DNA from 3 places in the Delftia sp. DT-2 genome. Region 1 is predicted to be linked to each of the others. Evidence: riboswitches for the same ligand, from Rfam matches in the RefSeq annotation. Region 1 holds a riboswitch; each other region holds the start of a gene.

Region 1 (2,264 bases):
CGCGCTCAGTCGCACTCAATCATGGTTCCACCCAGTATTCGGCAGCTCCGCCCTTGACTGTCACTGATGAATTGGCCGTTGCGGTTGTAGATTCCGCCATTGCTGTCGTAGCAAAGTGCACCCTTGCAACTGGATAGAGGAACAGGCTGGGCCGCCCGCGGTGTGAAAACCGGCTTCGGTGGTTCCTGCATCAGCGGCGTATTGGAGCCGCATGCAGCATTGACGCTGGTGATTGCTGCATTGGTGCGTATCCGTTTTTCATCCAGGGAAAGGGTGCGAATGCTGGATACGAATTCCAGCTCCTTGCGCGCCTCCTTGCACTGGGAGGATGCGCCGAGCTGCTCCGGTGCAGGAGCATTCGCCTTGCGGGCCTGCTGTTCGATGACGCGCTGCTGGCTCTCGATCTGGCGCTGCTGCATTTCGTTCATCTGGCGCTGCTGCTTTCGCTCATTGGCCTCTGCGGCCTCGGCCCGTTCGCGGTAGATTTCATCGTCCGATTTTTTTGCGCTGTATCAGTGCGCCGGATTGGTCGCTGCTGCAGGGGCTGTCTGAAAAAATCAGTTTTCCAGAAACATCCTTGCATTGATAGACCTGGGCGGCGGCAGGTAAAGCCAGAAATGTCGCAACGATTGTCAGAGTCAATAGGCGCATATGCATCTCGGTGAATGAATGGGAGTGATGGTATCCCGGTACGGTGAATCGGTTGAGGTTAAGTTATTCCAATAGGCCGCTGCAAGGGATGCAGGGTCGGTATTGCCGCCACGGGATGGCTGCCTGTGCTCGCTTGCCCGGAGTAAACTCGACCACCGCAGCAATGGCTGCACGATGGGAATGGAGCTTCCCGAAACCGCCCTGCAAGGGGCTGATGGCTCCTGCCTTGGTGGGGCGTGTCCTGCCGGTGGCAGGGCCGTGTCTTGATCCTGCCCGGCGCGCCCGTCCCGGTTGTTTGATGAAAGGACGGTCATGGGTATCTACGGTTTCATTTTGGTGTTCGTGGGCGGCGGCCTCGGCTCCGCGCTCCGGCATGGTTCGAACCTGCTTGCACTGCGGCTGGTGGGCAGTGCCTATCCACTGGGCACCTTGGCGATCAATGTGCTGGGCGCTTTCGTGATGGGGGTGGTGGTGGAGTGGTTTGCGCTCAAGACTTCGCTGCCGCAGAGTGCGAGGCTGTTCATCACCACGGGCATTCTGGGCGGCTTCACCACGTTTTCGACCTACGCACTGGAGATCGGCATGCTGTACGAGCGCGGCGACTGGCTCGCTTCCGTGCTGTATGCGCTGGGTTCGCTGGTGCTGGGCGTTGCCGCGCTGTTTGCGGGGCTAGGGCTGGTTCGGATGGTGGCCCATTGAGGCGCCCTGATTGCGCTATGCTGTGCGCCATGGCCCGCCTGAACGCATCGCAGATTATTCGCACCATCCATTGGATGGTGGGTTAGCCAGAGGCCTTCAGCGCCATGCAACCCGCCCAGAAGAGGCGGGTTTTTTCATTCCGCCTCCAGGGTTTTCACAAGCCTTTCAGGAGATGGATATGCAGGTTCTCGAACCGTCCCGCCATGCGGACGACGCCCAGGCCGATTCCCGTACTGCGCGGCCGGCCACGCTGCACATGGTCTGCGGCAAGATCGGCTCGGGCAAGTCGACGCTGGCACGGCAACTGGCGGCGCAGCCCGGCACGGTGCTGGTCAGCGAGGATTCCTGGCTGGCCGGTTTGTATCCTGGCGAGATGCAGTCGGTGGCCGACTATGTGCGCTGCAGCGCGCGGCTCAAGGGATTGATGGGGGCACATGTGCAGGCGCTGCTGGATGCCGGCGTTTCAGTGGTGCTGGACTTTCCTGCCAACACGCTGGAAGGCAGAGGTTGGGCGCGCAGCGTGTTCGAGAGGGTGGGTGCCTCCCACCGCCTGCATTTCCTGGATGTGCCCGATGAGGTCTGCAAGCAGCGCCTGCGTGCGCGCAATGCGGCGGGGGATCATCCCTTTCAGGCCAGCGATGAGCAGTTCGACCTGATCACCGGCTACTTTGTCGCGCCTTGCGCACAGGAGGGCTTCGACGTGGTGCATCACCCGTATGTGCGGGCCTGACCACAAAGGCCGTGCGGCCGCCGGCTCGCCCACTGGAACGCCTCCTCGATCGCCTACTCAATCCCCGCCAGACCGTGCCTGCACTTGCACCCAATAGCGTGTACGGGTGCTCAACTGCAAGGGGAAGCGGCTGACGAGCGCGGCCAGGGCGCGATCGGTGTCGTCCACGGGAAAGGCGCCCGAG
Region 2 (2,264 bases), on a different contig from region 1:
GCGGATTCGCAGCTTGCCAAAGCCTGCAAACCAGCTGTGCATCCACTCCACCACCCACTGGTGTTTGCCCAGGCGCTCGCTGCTCTCAATGCCTCGTCTGGCAATGCGGCCAATGATGCCCCGCTGCCTCAGGTGGGCTCGGCATCGCTTGAAGTCGTAGCCTTTGTCGGCGTGCAGCTTTGCCGGTCTTCTACGGGGACGTCCTGGCAGGCCAGCAATCGCAGGAGTCGCGTCCACGCACTTCTCGAATATCGTGGAGTCGTGCCGGTTCGCGCCGCTGACCAAGATCACCAGCGGGATGCCTCTGGCATCTACGACGATATGCCGCTTGGAGCCGAGCTTGCCTCTGTCAGTGGGGTTTGGGCCCGTTTCCTGCCCCTGGGGCTTGGTACCGAGGAGTCATCAATGCTGGCCCGGCTCCAATCGATTTGGTCATGTTCACGCAAGCAAGTCTGCATGGCTTAGTGCAGCGGCTCCCAGACACCAGCGGCGTTCCAGTCGCGCAAGCGCCCCCAGCAAGTCATGCCGCTGCCGTAGCCCAGCGATTGGGGAAGGTCTTCCCATGGAATGCCTGTTTGCGGCACGAACAAGATGCCGTTGAGGACGGCTTCATCGCTGACTGCGAGTTTGCGCGCATCGCCTTTGGCAGAAGGCACGAAGGCTGGGATCAGGGGTTGTAGCTGTAGCCACAGTTCTTTGCTTACGGGTCGTCATGCCATGAGGGCAGCGAGCGTAACTGCTCTGCGGGGGCCTGTGACGAAGTGGTGTTAGCCACTCTTTAGCATGTTTACGACTTTAATAAATCAAAACACCGGCCATCTCGCGGCGCGTACTGCACAGCATCCATGCTTTTTCCTATAATGCAGCGCAAAGAGATGGCGTGCCTCTAAAACCGCCGCACTAGTGCGGCTGATGACGCCTACAGAACCTGGCTTGTTCAGGGCTGTAGGCGCTCGCGCATGCAACTCGTCGTTGGTCAGGCCGATTAATTCGAGCTACCTGACCAATGCGCAAATTCCCCCATTTCGAACAGCTTGAACTGCTTCCCTATCTGGGCAAGTGGTTCATCTTCGCCACCCTCGTGGCGGCCCTGGCCGGCACCGCTTCCGCGTTCTTCTTGCTGTCCCTGGACCTGGCGACGGCCTGGCGTGAGGCCCATCCCTGGATCATCTGGCTGCTGCCCTTCGCAGGCATGGCAGTGGGCCTCGTTTACTTCCTGTTGGGCAAGCGGGTGGACGGCGGCAACAACCTGTTGATCGAAGAGATTCACGACCCCAAGCAGGTGGTGCCGTTACGCATGGTGCCGCTGGTACTGGGCGGCACCGTCATATCCCATCTGTTCGGCGCATCAGTCGGGCGCGAGGGCACCGCCGTGCAGATGGGGGGCGCTCTGGCCGACCAGCTGACGCATGTTTTCCGACTCCACCAAGACGATCGCCGCGTGCTGCTGATGAGCGGAATCAGCGCCGGCTTCGCTTCGGTCTTCGGCACGCCGCTGGCCGGGGCAGTCTTCGGTCTGGAGGTGCTGGCCATCGGCCGTATGCGCTACGACGCGCTGTTTCCCTGCATCGTGGCAGCCTTCGTAGCCGATCAGGTCTGCACCGCCTGGGGAGTCCACCACACCCACTACGCCATGAGCGCCGTGAACAATATCGATGCTTGGAGTGTGGTCGCCGTCATCATCGCCGGCATTCTCTTTGGCCTGGTCGGAATGCTCTTTGCCACCGCCGTGCACAAGATCGGCGCGCTGGTCAAACACCTGATCGCATACCCGCCACTGCGGCCTTTCTTCGGCGGCCTCGTCATCGCCACGGCGGTTTGGGCGCTCGACGCCTACCGCTACATCGGCCTGGGTATTCCGGACATCGCTCGCTCCTTCCAAGAGCCCATGCTGCCATGGGACTTCTTGGGCAAGCTGGTGTTCACGGTCGCCTCGCTGGGGACGGGCTTCAAGGGCGGCGAGGTGACACCGCTGTTTTACATCGGTGCGACCATGGGCAACGTCCTGGCGCCTTTGCTGCATATGCCGTTCGCGCTCATGGCCGCCATCGGCTTTGTTGCAGTATTCGCGGGGGCGGCGAACACGCCCATTGCTACTACCTTGATGGCGATGGAGCTGTTCGGCGCTGGCATCGGACCACTGGCGGCTATCGGCTGCGTCACCGCCTACCTGTTCTCCGGGCATGCAGGCATCTACCACGCCCAGCGCATTGGCCACAGCAAGCACCACAGGCGCAGCCTGACCGGGGCCGAAGTTCCACGCC
Region 3 (2,264 bases), on a different contig from region 1:
CGACATCTAGAGACACACTCTCGCGCCTGCACTGATCGATCACTATGAGCACACAGAATGCCCGACCATCAAGCATGTGATCGTGCACGAAGTCCATGCGCCAGCGCAGGTCCGGTCCCGTTGCAGGCTGATGCGCTTGCGGCGCTTGACCTTTGTGCGAAGCTGCAACCCCTCAAGTCAGTGTAGGCGATAGACCCGCTTCTTGCCGACCGTACATCTTTCCCGCTTGAGCATGAACAGCACGCGCAAATAGCCTATCCGTGGGCGATCCATCGCGATCTCCCGGATGCGCAGGTGCTGCGAACTTTGATCGAGCGCCTCGCTCTTTTGATACCAGACCGAGGGCCTCAGCAGCGCCAATCTGCACGACCTGCGCGCATTCACTTTGAAGCTCTCCTGCATCCAGGCTGCCAGCTCACGCCGCTTGACAGCCTTCAGAGCTTTTTTCGGACAACCTCCTGCAGGATCTGTTTGTCCAACGTCGGGTCGGCCACGATCTTCAGACGGGCATTTTCATGCTCCAGCATCGTCAAGCGTCTGAGCTCGATGACGCCCAGGTCACCGAGCTTCTTCTGCCCGACTCGGCCAGTCGTAGCGCTTATGCAATCTGCTCCTCGGAAAATCTCGACCTCTTGATTGCTTGTCCTTGCGCCCCTTCGGGACTGCCGGAAAGCGACCCCACTTCCAGTTTTGAAAGGTCAGGAATTCGGGGGAGACGTCAATGGTTTGAGAAACAAACCAGAAACCGACCGCCGGTCCGCGTCAACTTCACCTCCAAATCGCCGAGCTTCTGCCTCATCGCTGGCACCAGCCCCTGGTAAGTCACGGCTGAAGCCCCCAGAGAATTTACTTTGCTGCGGCCGCCAGCTATCATCGCGCCACTGGAGATGGCATTCCTCCATGAACCGTCGCGGCATCGCCGCAGCTAATGATGCCTACAGACACCTGATCACATCACAGGGCTGTAGGCGTTCGCGTTCACATCTGCTTTGCTGGTCGATCAGGCCCTTGTTTTCGCTCCTGATCCACATGACCAGCTTTCGCCGCCCCGAACAACTCGAGCTTCTGCCATATATAGGCAAGTGGCTCGTCATCGCCAGCGTCGTCGCCTTCCTGGCCGGCTCCGCCTCCGCCTTCTTCCTGTTTGCTCTCGACAGGGCTACCAACTGGCGCGAAGCACACCGCCAGGTCATCTGGTTGCTGCCCCTGGCCGGCTTTGCCGTAGGGTGGATCTACTACCGCCTGGGCAAGCCGGTAGATGCCGGTAACAACCTGCTCATCGACGAGATCCACGACCCGAAGAAGGTCGTGCCGTTGCGTATGGTGCCACTGGTGCTAGGGGGCACGGTGATCTCGCATCTCTTCGGGGCCTCCGTGGGGCGCGAAGGCACTGCCGTGCAGATGGGTGGCGCACTTGCCGACCAGCTCACACACCTGTTCCGTCTGAAGCACGAAGACCGGCGCATCTTGCTCATGGCCGGCATCAGCGCGGGCTTTGCCTCGGTGTTCGGCACGCCGCTGGCCGGAGCGATCTTCGGCCTGGAGGTGCTGGCCATCGGCCGCATGCGCTACGACGCCCTGTTCCCCTGCATGGTGGCCGCCATCGTGGCCGACCAGGTCGGACTGGCATGGGGTGTGCATCACACGCACTATGTCGTCACCGCCGTGGCGCCGGTCGCCTTCTGGAGCGTGGTCGCCGTCGTTGCCGCGGGCATCGTGTTCGGCCTGGCCGGGCTAGTGTTCGCCACGGCCACGCACAAGCTCGGCGCGCTGATGAAGCGCTGGATTGCCTACCCGCCCTTGCGCCCGCTCCTGGGCGGCATCGTCGTTGCAACGGCAGTCTGGGCCATCGACGGCTACCGATACATCGGACTCGGCATTCCGACGATCATCGAGTCCTTTCAGGCGCCGGCCGCGCCATGGGACTTTCTTGGCAAGCTGGTCTTCACAGTGGTGTCGCTGGGCACTGGGTTCAAGGGCGGCGAGGTCACGCCGCTGTTCTACATCGGTGCGACCCTGGGCAACGCCATGGCGCCGGTGCTGCACCTGCCGTTCTCGATGCTGGCCGCGATCGGCTTCGTGGCGGTGTTCGCCGGGGCGGCCAATACGCCGGTTGCCACCATCGTCATGGCGGTGGAACTCTTCGGGCCCGCCATCGGCCCGCTCGCTGCCATCGCGTGCATCGCGAGCTACCTGGTCTCGGGCCACACCGGCATCTATCACGCGCAGCGCGTCGGCCACAGCAAGCACCGCCAGGCCTTGCC

What was found. A riboswitch is a leader RNA that binds a small molecule or an ion and turns the genes downstream of it on or off. The one in region 1 is predicted to bind fluoride.
Region 2: it holds a riboswitch for fluoride, as region 1 does, so the genes downstream of both, PO605_RS06615 (voltage-gated chloride channel family protein) here and crcB (fluoride efflux transporter CrcB) in region 1, are expected to answer to the same signal.
Region 3: it holds a riboswitch for fluoride, as region 1 does, so the genes downstream of both, PO605_RS30480 (voltage-gated chloride channel family protein) here and crcB (fluoride efflux transporter CrcB) in region 1, are expected to answer to the same signal.

What each region holds. Positions count from the first base shown of each region.
Region 1 is NZ_JAQOTI010000005.1:76,174-78,437, reverse strand. Features, by position in the region: gene PO605_RS09815 (DUF4124 domain-containing protein) at 6-428, opposite strand; gene PO605_RS09810 (DUF4124 domain-containing protein) at 487-651, opposite strand; fluoride riboswitch at 819-882, shown strand; gene crcB (fluoride efflux transporter CrcB) at 964-1,350, shown strand; gene PO605_RS09800 (AAA family ATPase) at 1,529-2,080, shown strand; gene PO605_RS09795 (FecR domain-containing protein) at 2,138-2,264, opposite strand, start outside.
Region 2 is NZ_JAQOTI010000003.1:361,281-363,544, reverse strand. Features, by position in the region: partial or broken gene PO605_RS06620 (IS5 family transposase) at 1-692, opposite strand, end outside; fluoride riboswitch at 863-929, shown strand; gene PO605_RS06615 (voltage-gated chloride channel family protein) at 1,007-2,264, shown strand, end outside.
Region 3 is NZ_JAQOTI010000038.1:73-2,336, forward strand. Features, by position in the region: gene PO605_RS30475 (IS3 family transposase) at 178-402, opposite strand; fluoride riboswitch at 875-945, shown strand; gene PO605_RS30480 (voltage-gated chloride channel family protein) at 1,030-2,264, shown strand, end outside.